Regions from separate parts of the Cytobacillus sp. QJM3NY_8 genome, predicted to be linked through region 1. Evidence: a T-box and tRNA genes for the amino acid it is inferred to sense, from the RefSeq annotation. Region 1 holds a T-box; the other regions hold tRNA genes.
What was found. The T-box of region 1 lies ahead of tyrS (tyrosine--tRNA ligase). A T-box ahead of a tRNA ligase gene usually reads a tRNA of that ligase, here a tRNA-Tyr.
Positions count from the first base shown of each region.

Region 2: it has a tRNA-Tyr gene. The T-box ahead of tyrS (tyrosine--tRNA ligase) is inferred to sense a tRNA for this amino acid. The anticodon was not compared.
Region 3: it has a tRNA-Tyr gene. The T-box ahead of tyrS (tyrosine--tRNA ligase) is inferred to sense a tRNA for this amino acid. The anticodon was not compared.
Region 4: it has a tRNA-Tyr gene. The T-box ahead of tyrS (tyrosine--tRNA ligase) is inferred to sense a tRNA for this amino acid. The anticodon was not compared.

Region 1 covers NZ_CM149681.1:4,360,918-4,364,100, forward strand. The annotation lists gene rpsD (30S ribosomal protein S4) at 1-237, shown strand, start outside; gene tyrS (tyrosine--tRNA ligase) at 334-1,593, opposite strand; T-box leader at 1,671-1,896, opposite strand; gene AC0VZ9_RS22355 (transglycosylase domain-containing protein) at 2,052-3,183, shown strand, end outside.
Region 2 covers NZ_CM149681.1:482,462-485,644, forward strand. The annotation lists rRNA gene AC0VZ9_RS02465 (23S ribosomal RNA) at 1-65, shown strand, start outside; rRNA gene rrf (5S ribosomal RNA) at 269-385, shown strand; tRNA gene AC0VZ9_RS02475 (tRNA-Glu) at 409-483, shown strand; tRNA gene AC0VZ9_RS02480 (tRNA-Val) at 488-563, shown strand; tRNA gene AC0VZ9_RS02485 (tRNA-Lys) at 738-813, shown strand; tRNA gene AC0VZ9_RS02490 (tRNA-Leu) at 829-913, shown strand; tRNA gene AC0VZ9_RS02495 (tRNA-Gly) at 920-994, shown strand; tRNA gene AC0VZ9_RS02500 (tRNA-Arg) at 1,002-1,078, shown strand; tRNA gene AC0VZ9_RS02505 (tRNA-Pro) at 1,084-1,160, shown strand; tRNA gene AC0VZ9_RS02510 (tRNA-Ala) at 1,182-1,257, shown strand; tRNA gene AC0VZ9_RS02515 (tRNA-Met) at 1,276-1,352, shown strand; tRNA gene AC0VZ9_RS02520 (tRNA-Ser) at 1,376-1,468, shown strand; tRNA gene AC0VZ9_RS02525 (tRNA-Met) at 1,654-1,727, shown strand; tRNA gene AC0VZ9_RS02530 (tRNA-Asp) at 1,731-1,807, shown strand; tRNA gene AC0VZ9_RS02535 (tRNA-Phe) at 1,833-1,908, shown strand; tRNA gene AC0VZ9_RS02540 (tRNA-Tyr) at 1,931-2,014, shown strand; tRNA gene AC0VZ9_RS02545 (tRNA-Trp) at 2,022-2,095, shown strand; tRNA gene AC0VZ9_RS02550 (tRNA-His) at 2,107-2,182, shown strand; tRNA gene AC0VZ9_RS02555 (tRNA-Gln) at 2,208-2,282, shown strand; tRNA gene AC0VZ9_RS02560 (tRNA-Cys) at 2,290-2,363, shown strand; tRNA gene AC0VZ9_RS02565 (tRNA-Gly) at 2,378-2,451, shown strand; tRNA gene AC0VZ9_RS02570 (tRNA-Ile) at 2,458-2,534, shown strand.
Region 3 covers NZ_CM149681.1:175,690-178,872, reverse strand. The annotation lists gene rocF (arginase) at 1-416, opposite strand, end outside; tRNA gene AC0VZ9_RS01005 (tRNA-Ala) at 632-707, opposite strand; tRNA gene AC0VZ9_RS01000 (tRNA-Gly) at 715-789, opposite strand; tRNA gene AC0VZ9_RS00995 (tRNA-Lys) at 858-930, opposite strand; tRNA gene AC0VZ9_RS00990 (tRNA-Gln) at 1,085-1,159, opposite strand; tRNA gene AC0VZ9_RS00985 (tRNA-Tyr) at 1,225-1,308, opposite strand; tRNA gene AC0VZ9_RS00980 (tRNA-Thr) at 1,325-1,400, opposite strand; tRNA gene AC0VZ9_RS00975 (tRNA-Val) at 1,406-1,481, opposite strand; tRNA gene AC0VZ9_RS00970 (tRNA-Glu) at 1,486-1,560, opposite strand; tRNA gene AC0VZ9_RS00965 (tRNA-Thr) at 1,588-1,660, opposite strand; tRNA gene AC0VZ9_RS00960 (tRNA-Asn) at 1,696-1,770, opposite strand; rRNA gene rrf (5S ribosomal RNA) at 1,790-1,906, opposite strand; rRNA gene AC0VZ9_RS00950 (23S ribosomal RNA) at 2,159-3,183, opposite strand, start outside.
Region 4 covers NZ_CM149681.1:1,199,957-1,203,139, reverse strand. The annotation lists tRNA gene AC0VZ9_RS06415 (tRNA-Leu) at 590-671, opposite strand; tRNA gene AC0VZ9_RS06410 (tRNA-Leu) at 695-783, opposite strand; tRNA gene AC0VZ9_RS06405 (tRNA-Cys) at 812-885, opposite strand; tRNA gene AC0VZ9_RS06400 (tRNA-Gly) at 904-978, opposite strand; tRNA gene AC0VZ9_RS06395 (tRNA-Gln) at 983-1,057, opposite strand; tRNA gene AC0VZ9_RS06390 (tRNA-His) at 1,116-1,191, opposite strand; tRNA gene AC0VZ9_RS06385 (tRNA-Trp) at 1,203-1,276, opposite strand; tRNA gene AC0VZ9_RS06380 (tRNA-Tyr) at 1,284-1,367, opposite strand; tRNA gene AC0VZ9_RS06375 (tRNA-Thr) at 1,385-1,460, opposite strand; tRNA gene AC0VZ9_RS06370 (tRNA-Phe) at 1,479-1,551, opposite strand; tRNA gene AC0VZ9_RS06365 (tRNA-Asp) at 1,575-1,651, opposite strand; tRNA gene AC0VZ9_RS06360 (tRNA-Met) at 1,655-1,728, opposite strand; tRNA gene AC0VZ9_RS06355 (tRNA-Val) at 1,738-1,813, opposite strand; tRNA gene AC0VZ9_RS06350 (tRNA-Glu) at 1,818-1,892, opposite strand; tRNA gene AC0VZ9_RS06345 (tRNA-Ser) at 1,909-1,999, opposite strand; tRNA gene AC0VZ9_RS06340 (tRNA-Asn) at 2,003-2,077, opposite strand; rRNA gene rrf (5S ribosomal RNA) at 2,098-2,214, opposite strand; rRNA gene AC0VZ9_RS06330 (23S ribosomal RNA) at 2,401-3,183, opposite strand, start outside.

The DNA of each region.
Region 1 (3,183 bases):
GGATCTCGCGTTGATATTCCATCATACCGCGTAGCACCTGGTCAAACAATTACACTTCGCGAAAAATCTCGCAGCCTTGACATCGTTAAAGAAGCAATTGAAGTTAACAACTTCGTACCTGACTTCGTATCTTTCGATGCAGACAAGCTAGAAGGAACTTTCACTCGCATGCCTGAGCGTTCTGAACTTCCAGCTGAAATCAACGAATCTCTAATCGTTGAATTCTACTCTCGTTAATAATTTTAAAACTGCCGATACATTTCGGCAGTTTTTTTGTTGTCCGGAAAACTCTGAGATAATCAAAAAGCCCTCCATCAAAGGAGGGCTTTTTGATTAGTATTTAATTAAGAAATATTTCTTCTTTCCGCGGCGAATGACAGTAAATTGGCCTTCAATCTTATCCTTATCAGAAAGAGTGTAGTCAAGCTCCGTTATGCGTTCGCCATTTACTGAAACAGCGCCATTCGTCACATCTTCACGTGCCTGGCGTTTGGATGGGGAGATTTTGGCAGCAACAAGCAAATCAACGATCCCCAATTCTCCTCCTTCAGAATGCTCATAAGATGGAACATCCTTAAAGCCTTGTTTTATCTCTGAAGCCGAAAGGTTTTTAATTTCTCCGCTGAATAACGCTGCTGTAATCTTTATAGCCTGTTCCAATGCTTCATCTCCATGAATCATGCGTGTCATTTCTTCAGCAAGTGCTTTTTGGGCTTTGCGGAGATGCGGTTCATCTTGAACAGCTTTTTCAAGGCCTTCAATTTCTTCACGGGATAAGAATGTAAAGAACTTAAGGTATTTGATTACATCCGCATCTGCTGTATTAATCCAGAACTGGTAAAACTCATAAGGAGATGTTTTCTCCGAATCAAGCCAGATTGCTCCGCTTTCCGTTTTGCCGAATTTTGTTCCATCCGCTTTCGTAACCAAAGGTATGGTCAGGCCGTATGCCTTTGACCCTTCAGGCGCCATTTTGCGGATGAGCTCAAGGCCGGTTGTGATATTCCCCCATTGGTCGCTTCCGCCAATCTGCATTTTGCAGTTATGATTCTCATATAAATGAAGGAAATCCATGGCCTGCAGGATGGTGTATGTGAATTCTGTAAAGGAAATTCCCGTTTCCAGTCTGGAAGAAATGGTGTCTTTAGCGAGCATGTAATTGACTCCGACATGTTTCCCGTAATCACGCAGGAATGTAACAATATCCATGGACCCTGCCCAATCATAGTTGTTAACCATGATTGCACCATTTTCACCTTCAAAATCAAAAATTCTTTTTAGCTGGTTCTTTATGCAGTTCACATTATGCTCTACAGTTTCCAGCGTCTGCAGCTTCCGCTCTTCGCTTTTACCGCTTGGATCTCCAATCAGGCCAGTGGCCCCGCCTACTAGAACGATTGGACGATGGCCTTCCTTTTGAAAGCGCCTTAATGTCAAAAACGGCAACAGATGCCCAATGTGCATGCTGTCAGCTGTTGGGTCTACACCACAGTATAAAGAGATTGCTTCTTTACCGAGAGTGTTCTCAATGCCCTCTTCATCTGTCTGCTGATAAATAATCCCTCTCCATTGCAAATCTTCAAGTAAACTCATCTTAACTCCTCCTATTTAACGGCTATTTTCAAGGCATTAACAGGGAATCACCCATACAAAAAACGCCCCTGCAAATATGCAGGGACGCATGATCATTTTTGCGCGGTACCACCCAAATTGAGGACAGCTGTCCTCCACTCTTTCAGAATAACGGATAATCCGTCCACTGCTATAACTGCTGGGCAGGTTGACAGTGAAAGCTCAGGGAGGTAATTCATACTTCTATTTGTACCGGCTCGCAGCGAACGCCGGCTTTCTGAAACAGGGATAGAAGCATTACTGGGTTCCCATCAATGCCTATAAAATATTTAAACGTCTAAGATAAAACATTTTTATCATATAAATCAGCCAAATGTCAAATGCCTGTGCGAAAAAAGGAAATTTCAGATAAATGGCGAACCTTGTCATATTACTATGTCGCAATATGCTATAATAGATGTGATTTTAGGGGGATTGATATGATGAAAGAAAAGTTTCAGATGTTATTTAATAAATTGAGGCAAACTCCGGGCCTTTTCGGGAATAAAAAAGCAGCTAAAGGTGCGAGCATTACTTACCAGGTTGTCTGGAACCTTACTTTGCTGTTTCTCATTTTAGCTGTCATTGGCGGTTCATTTGCGGGGGGACTTGGAGCAGGTTACTTCGCGTCGCTGGTAAAGGATGAGCCAATCCGATCTTATGCCAGCATGAAAAAAGATATTTATGACTATGCAGAAACATCGGAAATTTATTTTGCCGATAATGTTTATTTAGGGAAGCTCCGGACTGACCTGGAACGTGAGGAAGTTAAGCTTGATGATGTTTCGGAACACTTAATTAACGCAGTTGTAGCTACTGAAGATGAATATTTCTACGAGCATGACGGAGTGGTGCCAAAAGCGATCATGCGCGCACTGTTCCAGGAAGTAACAAATTCATCTGTTCAATCCGGCGGAAGTACACTTACACAGCAGCTGATAAAGAACCAAATCTTAACGAATGAAGTTTCTTTCGAGCGGAAAGCAAAAGAGATTCTGCTTGCTTTGCGATTGGAGAAATTCTTTGATAAAAAAGAGATATTGGAAGCATATCTGAATGTATCTACCTTTGGAAGAAATGCATCCGGACGTAATATTGCCGGAGTTGAAGCAGCTGCCAAAGGCATTTTTGGGGTGAGTGCAAAAGAATTAACCTTGCCCCAGGCTGCATTCATAGCAGGGCTGCCGCAGAGTCCATTCGGCTACACTCCTTTTACAAGGGAAGGAACGGTCAAAGAAAATCTGGAACCAGGTTTCTCCAGGATGAAAACTGTTCTGAAAAGAATGTATGACGACGGAAAGATTGACCAGAAGCAATATGAGGAAGCTTTGGCTTACGACCTGACCAAGGATTTCACTACGCCTTCAGAAAGCCCTTTGGAAAAGTACCCATATTTGACGTATGAAATTGAAGAACGTGCAGTAAACATCATGACTAAGATTCTCGCAAAAAATGATGGATACGAAGAGCAGGACTTAAAAGAAGATGACGAGCTCCGAGAGGAATACAGGACTCTGGCAGACCGGACGATCCGCCAGAATGGCTTCCAGATCCATACGACGATCAACAAAG
Region 2 (3,183 bases), 1.4 Mb from region 1:
GTCAGAGGTGGAAGCGTGGCGACATGTGGAGCTGACTGATACTAATCGATCGAGGACTTAACCAAAACGAAAAGCGGAGGCGACTGTTCAACTTCGAGAGACGTTGGAGAGCCGGCCATTCAAATCCTGGTTTTGGGATTTGGAGGGACGGATCGAAACGGCCGAGAAGTTAGGAGCCGAAGCTAGACAAGTCATTGGTGAATACTCGGCAAATGCTTCTTCATGCATTATCTAGTTTTGAGGGAACGAAGTTTCTTCAACCAAATAGTCCGGTGGCGATAGCGAGAAGGTCACACCCGTTCCCATACCGAACACGGAAGTTAAGCTTCTCAGCGCCGATGGTAGTTAGGGGCTGTCCCCTTGTGAGAGTAGGACGCTGCCGGGCACCCTAATTGGGTAATTATATATGGCCCCTTGGTCAAGCGGTTAAGACACCGCCCTTTCACGGCGGTAACACGGGTTCGAATCCCGTAGGGGTCACCATTTTGGAGGATTAGCTCAGCTGGGAGAGCATCTGCCTTACAAGCAGAGGGTCGGCGGTTCGATCCCGTCATCCTCCACCATAACTTTTGAAAAAGCTATTTGCTACTCTTAAGGTATGAGCCATTAGCTCAGTCGGTAGAGCAGATTGCAGCATCAGTGAGACTCTTCACCCGAATAGCAATCTGTGACAAAGCGGTTTAGCTTTGGAACATCTGACTGTACTTATCAGAATTTAGGAAATCTCATAAAAGTATGAGCCATTAGCTCAGTCGGTAGAGCATCTGACTTTTAATCAGAGGGTCGAAGGTTCGAGTCCTTCATGGCTCACCATTTTAATTTCATATTGCGGGTGTGGCGGAATTGGCAGACGCACCAGACTTAGGATCTGGCGCCGCAAGGCGTGGGGGTTCGACTCCCTTCACCCGCACCATTTTAAGCGGAAGTAGTTCAGTGGTAGAACATCACCTTGCCAAGGTGGGGGTCGCGGGTTCGAATCCCGTCTTCCGCTCCATTATTTTGCGCCCGTAGCTCAATTGGATAGAGCGTTTGACTACGGATCAAAAGGTTAGGGGTTCGACTCCTCTCGGGCGCGCCATATTACGGGGAGTAGCTCAGCTTGGTAGAGCACTTGGTTTGGGACCAAGGGGTCGCAGGTTCGAATCCTGTCTTCCCGACCAGGGACACTTCTTTTATTACATGGGGCCTTAGCTCAGCTGGGAGAGCGCCTGCTTTGCACGCAGGAGGTCAGCGGTTCGATCCCGCTAGGCTCCACCATAAATATTTAGTCACATTGGCGGTGTAGCTCAGCTGGCTAGAGCGTACGGTTCATACCCGTGAGGTCGGGGGTTCGATCCCCTCCGCCGCTACCAATATGCTTATTTTGTATCATATCGGAGGAATACCCAAGTCCGGCTGAAGGGATCGGTCTTGAAAACCGACAGGCGGGTCAAACCGCGCAGGGGTTCGAATCCCCTTTCCTCCTCCATATTTTATTTAATAATACTATCGCGGGGTGGAGCACGACCGAATAATCTTCGAAGGAATTACTTCAGCGCACCGATTGAGTTGCTGCTTGGATAATCTTTCTGAAATCGGGGCGGTACTTCATTGAATAAGCTGCGAGATGAAATGCTAGATGTGAGCATAGAATAATCACATTAATAATACTATCGCGGGGTGGAGCAGTCCGGTAGCTCGTCGGGCTCATAACCCGAAGGTCGTAGGTTCAAATCCTGCCCCCGCAATCTGGTCCGGTAGTTCAGTTGGTTAGAATGCCTGCCTGTCACGCAGGAGGTCGCGGGTTCGAGTCCCGTCCGGACCGCCATTTTTACAAAAAGTAAATAATATGTGGCTCAGTAGCTCAGTCGGTAGAGCAAAGGACTGAAAATCCTTGTGTCGGCGGTTCGATTCCGTCCTGAGCCACCATTTCCTAAGTCTTATCAGACGTGGAGGGGTAGCGAAGTGGCTAAACGCGGCGGACTGTAAATCCGCTCCTTCGGGTTCGGCAGTTCGAATCTGCCCCCCTCCACCATTTATATAGGGGTATAGTTTAATGGTAAAACGAAGGTCTCCAAAACCTTTGATGTGGGTTCGATTCCTGCTACCCCTGCCAGTAGGATAGTGGCGGTTGTGGCGAAGTGGTTAACGCATCGGATTGTGGCTCCGACACTCGTGGGTTCGATTCCCATCAATCGCCCCATTATTCTTTTTGACAGCAATATTATTGGGCTATAGCCAAGCGGTAAGGCACCGGACTTTGACTCCGTCACTCGCAGGTTCGAATCCTGCTAGCCCAGCCATTTTTAAGGCAGCATAGCCAAGTGGTAAGGCAGAGGTCTGCAAAACCTCCATCCCCGGTTCAAATCCGGGTGTTGCCTCCAAACCATAATCATATGCGGGTGTAGTTTAGTGGTAAAACCTCAGCCTTCCAAGCTGATGATGAGGGTTCGATTCCCTTCACCCGCTCCAACATATGGGCCTATAGCTCAGCTGGTTAGAGCGCACGCCTGATAAGCGTGAGGTCGATGGTTCGAGTCCATTTAGGCCCACCATTATACATACCATTTTCAAACTAATTCCAATAGGAGTTAGTTTTTTTGTATTGGAGAAATATAAAACGGTTATTGGACCGATTTATATTTCTATGGTAAAATCCCGTCCCTTGAGGTATTTGGTAATTATACTAATACATATGGAGTTTATCCATACTGTGTTTTTTCACCTTTTCTCTACGATATTCAATCTCTCGTTAGGTTAGTATCGGCCGCTTGATTTTCATTCTGTTTTATCTTCCAACTCTTTTCCTCTATTATTCAGTTCCTTAACTTTATCATCTGAAAATATTTCAAGAATGCTCCAGCTGTTAATGAAAAAGCCAAAATTACAAAACATCCAAAATATCCCCCAGTTTTCCTTAAATTTTATTAACCTGCCGATTAGTTTAAGACGATAGTTTACATACTTCATCAAAATTCTAACTTAAAATCTCAAATCCTTATGTTCTTTACATTAATCTTTTAAAGCTTGAGATTCATTACAAATCAGGTGAATTAACTTTTTGTGAATTATTTGTGAATCGTTATGCTTGCCAGTACAAAATTCATTGGAAGAAAGCCTTGATATTACTGTGCTTTTGTTAGTATTTCAGCATTTTTGCCTGCGAAGATATATGAAAAAAGTGTGATTCATTTCACTTTTATG
Region 3 (3,183 bases), 1.1 Mb from region 1:
ATGTTCCCTGAAGGTGATGTTTCAGCTGTATTTAAATCCCCGTGGGCATCATACCAGATTACCCCAAGATTTTTGTAGTGCTTCGAAACACCGGCCAATGTTCCAATTGCGATGCTGTGATCCCCGCCCAGTACTAATGGAAAAGAACCACTTTCTATTGCTTTATCAACTTCTTCGCCCAGTTTTTCTGTTTTTTCAGCAATAAGGTCCAAGTTTCTAAGATTTGATTTTGGATCGATTTGAACTTCCGGACGGCCGATGGCAATATCGCCCTGGTCATGGATTTCTTCGAATAAACACTTTAATCGCTCATTCACACCGGCATATCGGATCGCACTTGGCCCCATGTCCACACCGCGTCTCATCTGGCCAAGATCCATTGGCATTCCAATTATCGATAATTTCTGTCTTTTCATAGTAAAGTCCTCCCTTTCCCTTCATACTCATATTTTAACCGCTTTCAAACACATGACTCAACTCGACAAAATCGTGTATATATATGCGGCTGCCGGAAAAAGAAGCTTCTAAAAATACCATAGTAACTTTCTAAGTTTTGCCACTTATTGTTTTGTGAAATAAAATAAAAAATCCCTAAACCATGCTGGTTTAAGGAATGTCGTATTATGTATGATGGTGGAGCCTAGCGGGATCGAACCGCTGACCTCCTGCGTGCAAAGCAGGCGCTCTCCCAGCTGAGCTAAGGCCCCATTTATTTGGAGCGGAAGACGGGATTCGAACCCGCGACCCCCACCTTGGCAAGGTGATGTTCTACCACTGAACTACTTCCGCAAACATATTTATATTCACAAGTAAGACCTTCAGGACTCGATTCCCAAGGTCTGTGTTTTTCTATAAAGTGAGCCATGAAGGACTCGAACCTTCGACCCTCTGATTAAAAGTCAGATGCTCTACCGACTGAGCTAATGGCTCGAAATATAATTCTGATGCCTAAACTTCATTTGCAGATGTGCTTCAAAGCCCTGCGGTCTTTGTCGCAGATTTTAAAAGCTTGCCATTCAGGATGTAACGCTTCGATGCTGCAATCTTTTAAAATCCTCTACCGACTGAGCTAATGGCTCAAAAATGGCTGGGCTAGCAGGATTCGAACCTGCGAGTGACGGAGTCAAAGTCCGGTGCCTTACCGCTTGGCTATAGCCCAATAATTACAAAATAAAAAGGACATTCATAGCTTGTCCAGTTTTTTGTGTTTTTATTAAAAATAAATGGTGGAGGGGGGCAGATTCGAACTGCCGAACCCGAAGGAGCGGATTTACAGTCCGCCGCGTTTAGCCACTTCGCTACCCCTCCATCTATAAAAAAAAGATGGTGCCGGCGAGAGGACTTGAACCCCCAACCTACTGATTACAAGTCAGTTGCTCTACCAATTGAGCTACACCGGCAAATATGGTGGAGGATGACGGGATCGAACCGCCGACCCTCTGCTTGTAAGGCAGATGCTCTCCCAGCTGAGCTAATCCTCCATTATGGTGACCCCTACGGGATTCGAACCCGTGTTACCGCCGTGAAAGGGCGGTGTCTTAACCGCTTGACCAAGGGGCCTAGTACTCTAGTTGTCTACATTAAAAGAGCTTCCAACCGGGCTCGAACCGGTGACCTCTTCCTTACCATGGAAGTGCTCTACCTGCTGAGCTATGGAAGCAACAGCTCATAATTCCCAAAAGGGCTTTATGGAAATGGCTCCGCAGGCAGGATTCGAACCTGCGACCGTTCGGTTAACAGCCGAATGCTCTACCACTGAGCTACTGCGGAAAAGTGGTATTTGTAAACAGCCCGGCAGCGTCCTACTCTCACAAGGGGACAGCCCCTAACTACCATCGGCGCTGAGAAGCTTAACTTCCGTGTTCGGTATGGGAACGGGTGTGACCTTCTCGCCATCGCCACCAGACTATTTTCAAAAGACAAGTATGATTATACTTTCTTTTAATGTTTTTTTCAAGAGGAAATTTCATTTTTTCGTTCCCTCAAAACTAGATAATGTATGAAGAAGCATTTGCCGAGTATTCACCAATGACTTGTCTAGCTTCGGCTCCTAACCTCTCGGCCGTTTCGATCCGTCCCTCCAAATCCCAAAACCAGGATTTGAATGGCCGGCTCTCCAACGTCTCTCAAAGTTGAACAGTCGCCTCCGCTTTTCGTTTTGGTTAAGCCCTCGATCGATTAGTATCAGTCAGCTCCACATGTCGCCACGCTTCCACCTCTGACCTATCAACCTGATCATCTTTCAGGGATCTTACTAGCTTGACGCTATGGGAAATCTCATCTCGAGGGGGGCTTCATGCTTAGATGCTTTCAGCACTTATCCCTTCCGCACATAGCTACCCAGCGATGCCTTTGGCAAGACAACTGGTACACCAGCGGTGCGTCCATCCCGGTCCTCTCGTACTAAGGACAGCTCCTCTCAAATTTCCTGCGCCCACGACGGATAGGGACCGAACTGTCTCACGACGTTCTGAACCCAGCTCGCGTACCGCTTTAATGGGCGAACAGCCCAACCCTTGGGACCGACTACAGCCCCAGGATGCGATGAGCCGACATCGAGGTGCCAAACCTCCCCGTCGATGTGGACTCTTGGGGGAGATAAGCCTGTTATCCCCGGGGTAGCTTTTATCCGTTGAGCGATGGCCCTTCCATGCGGAACCACCGGATCACTAAGCCCGACTTTCGTCCCTGCTCGACTTGTAGGTCTCGCAGTCAAGCTCCCTTGTGCCTTTACACTCTGCGAATGATTTCCAACCATTCTGAGGGAACCTTTGGGCGCCTCCGTTACTTTTTAGGAGGCGACCGCCCCAGTCAAACTGCCCACCTGACACTGTCTCCCGCCCCGATAAGGGGCGCGGGTTAGAATTTCAATACAGCCAGGGTAGTATCCCACCGACGCCTCCACCGAAGCTGGCGCTCCGGCTTCTCAGGCTCCTACCTATCCTGTACAAGCTGTACCAAAATTCAATATCAGGCTACAGTAAAGCTCCACGGGGTCTTTCCGTCCTGTCGCGGGTAACCTGCATCTTCACAGGTACTATAATTTCACCGAGTCTCTCGTTGAGACAGTGCCCAGATCGTTACGCCTTTCGTGCGGGTCGGAACTTACCCGACAAGGAATTTCGCTACCTTAGGACCGTTATAGTTACGGCCGCCGTTTACTGGGGCTTCGATTCAAAGCTT
Region 4 (3,183 bases), 2.1 Mb from region 1:
GAATTATTAGTTCCATTCACTGAGGTTATCGAACCTTAATGGCTTTATTCTGCTGCATTAGTTCTGCTCACTTGACATCATGAAACTGAACGGCACTATTCACTTGCATTAGTTCCATTCACGTGACATCTTTGAAACTGAACGGCACTATTCTCTTGCATTAGTACCATTCACATGACATCTTTGAAACTGAACGGCACTATTCTGCTTCATTAGTTCCGTTCACATAAAGTCATCGAATCTTTCTGGCTCTATTTTGGTGCATAAGTTCCGTTCACATAACATCTTCGAAATTTAGAGATTCTTTTTCGCCTCTTCAGTTATTAGTTCCGCTCAATTCACAACATTAGGACACATCGTTTTTTTTCCTCCTGCTAAGTCAATAATTATGTCCTTTTGAATTACTTCCGAACAGTACAGAACCCCATTTCGAAACCACCCTCTGAATCGTTCGGAACCCTGCATTGAAACAACTTGCATCACAATCAGCAGAAGGGCTGCATTGATATTTGCTTTCAGCTTTAAAATTCGCACAGATATTAATTAAACAACAAAAAAAGGTTTCCCAATAGGGAAACCTTTTTTTAGATACCGGTGGTCGGGGTCGAACCGACACTCCAGAAGGAACACGATTTTGAGTCGTGCGCGTCTGCCAATTCCGCCACACCGGCATATTAAAATGTAGTAAATCTTGTGGTGCCGAGGACCGGAATCGAACCGGTACGGTAGTCACCTACCGCAGGATTTTAAGTCCTGTGCGTCTGCCAGTTCCGCCACCCCGGCGTATATCAGCGAATCAAGATTTAGATTATGGAGGCGGCAACCGGATTCGAACCGGTGGTAAAGGTTTTGCAGACCTCTGCCTTACCACTTGGCTATGCCGCCATAAATTGAAGTTTATTCTGGAGCGGAAGACGGGATTCGAACCCGCGACCCCCACCTTGGCAAGGTGATGTTCTACCACTGAACTACTTCCGCAAAATGGCTGGGCTAGCAGGATTCGAACCTGCGAGTGACGGAGTCAAAGTCCGGTGCCTTACCGCTTGGCTATAGCCCATTGATCGTTCATATTACATTTATATGAGAGTTATACTCGTACTGTTACTTTAAAATTATGGGGCGACTGATGGGAATCGAACCCACGAGTGTCGGAGCCACAATCCGATGCGTTAACCACTTCGCCACAGCCGCCATTATAAAATTGGCAGGGGTAGTAGGAATCGAACCCACATCAAAGGTTTTGGAGACCTTCGTTTTACCATTAAACTATACCCCTATATAAATGGTGGAGGGGGGCAGATTCGAACTGCCGAACCCGAAGGAGCGGATTTACAGTCCGCCGCGTTTAGCCACTTCGCTACCCCTCCATATTAACATAAAAAAATGGTGCCGGCGAGAGGACTTGAACCCCCAACCTACTGATTACAAGTCAGTTGCTCTACCAATTGAGCTACACCGGCAAATCAATTCAGTAAAGGTGGCTCAGGACGGAATCGAACCGCCGACACAAGGATTTTCAGTCCTTTGCTCTACCGACTGAGCTACTGAGCCAAATATTATTAATATTGTAAAAATGGCGGTCCGGACGGGACTCGAACCCGCGACCTCCTGCGTGACAGGCAGGCATTCTAACCAACTGAACTACCGGACCAAATTGCGGGGGCAGGATTTGAACCTGCGACCTTCGGGTTATGAGCCCGACGAGCTACCGGACTGCTCCACCCCGCGACAATAATATGGTGGAGGATGACGGGATCGAACCGCCGACCCTCTGCTTGTAAGGCAGATGCTCTCCCAGCTGAGCTAATCCTCCATTATGGTGACCCCTACGGGATTCGAACCCGTGTTACCGCCGTGAAAGGGCGGTGTCTTAACCGCTTGACCAAGGGGCCAATATAGAATTAATAATGGCGGAGAGCAAGGGATTTGAACCCTTGATACGCGGTTAGCGTATACACGATTTCCAATCGTGCTCCTTCGGCCACTCGGACAGCTCTCCATTTGGCTCCGCAGGTAGGATTCGAACCTACGACCGTTCGGTTAACAGCCGAATGCTCTACCACTGAGCTACTGCGGAATAGTGATATTTGTAAAACAGCCCGGCAGCGTCCTACTCTCACAAGGGGACAGCCCCTAACTACCATTGGCGCTGAGAAGCTTAACTTCCGTGTTCGGTATGGGAACGGGTGTGACCTTCTCGCTATCGCCACCAGACTATTTTTCAAAGACAAGTATTATTATACCGTCTTTTTATCATTTTTCAAGAGGAAATTTACTATTTTTCGTTCCCTCAAAACTAGATAATGTATGAAGAAGAATTTGCCGAGTATTCACCAATAACTTGTCTAGCTTCGGCTCCTAACTTCTCTCGAAGTTGAACAGTCGCCTCCGCTTTTCGTTTTGGTTAAGTCCTCGATCGATTAGTATCAGTCAGCTCCACATGTCGCCACGCTTCCACCTCTGACCTATCAACCTGATCATCTTTCAGGGATCTTACTAGCTTGACGCTATGGGAAATCTCATCTCGAGGGGGGCTTCATGCTTAGATGCTTTCAGCACTTATCCCTTCCGCACATAGCTACCCAGCGATGCCTTTGGCAAGACAACTGGTACACCAGCGGTGCGTCCATCCCGGTCCTCTCGTACTAAGGACAGCTCCTCTCAAATTTCCTGCGCCCACGACGGATAGGGACCGAACTGTCTCACGACGTTCTGAACCCAGCTCGCGTACCGCTTTAATGGGCGAACAGCCCAACCCTTGGGACCGACTACAGCCCCAGGATGCGATGAGCCGACATCGAGGTGCCAAACCTCCCCGTCGATGTGGACTCTTGGGGGAGATAAGCCTGTTATCCCCGGGGTAGCTTTTATCCGTTGAGCGATGGCCCTTCCATGCGGAACCACCGGATCACTAAGCCCGACTTTCGTCCCTGCTCGACTTGTAGGTCTCGCAGTCAAGCTCCCTTGTGCCTTTACACTCTGCGAATGATTTCCAACCATTCTGAGGGAACCTTTGGGCGCCTCCGTTACTTTTTAGGAGGCGACCGCCCCAGTCAAACTGCCCACCTGACACTGTCTCCCGCCCCGATAAGGGGCGCGGGTTAGAATTTCAATACAGCCAGGGTAGTATCCCACCGACGCCTCCACCGAAGCTGGCGCTCCGGCTTCTCAGGCTCCTACCTA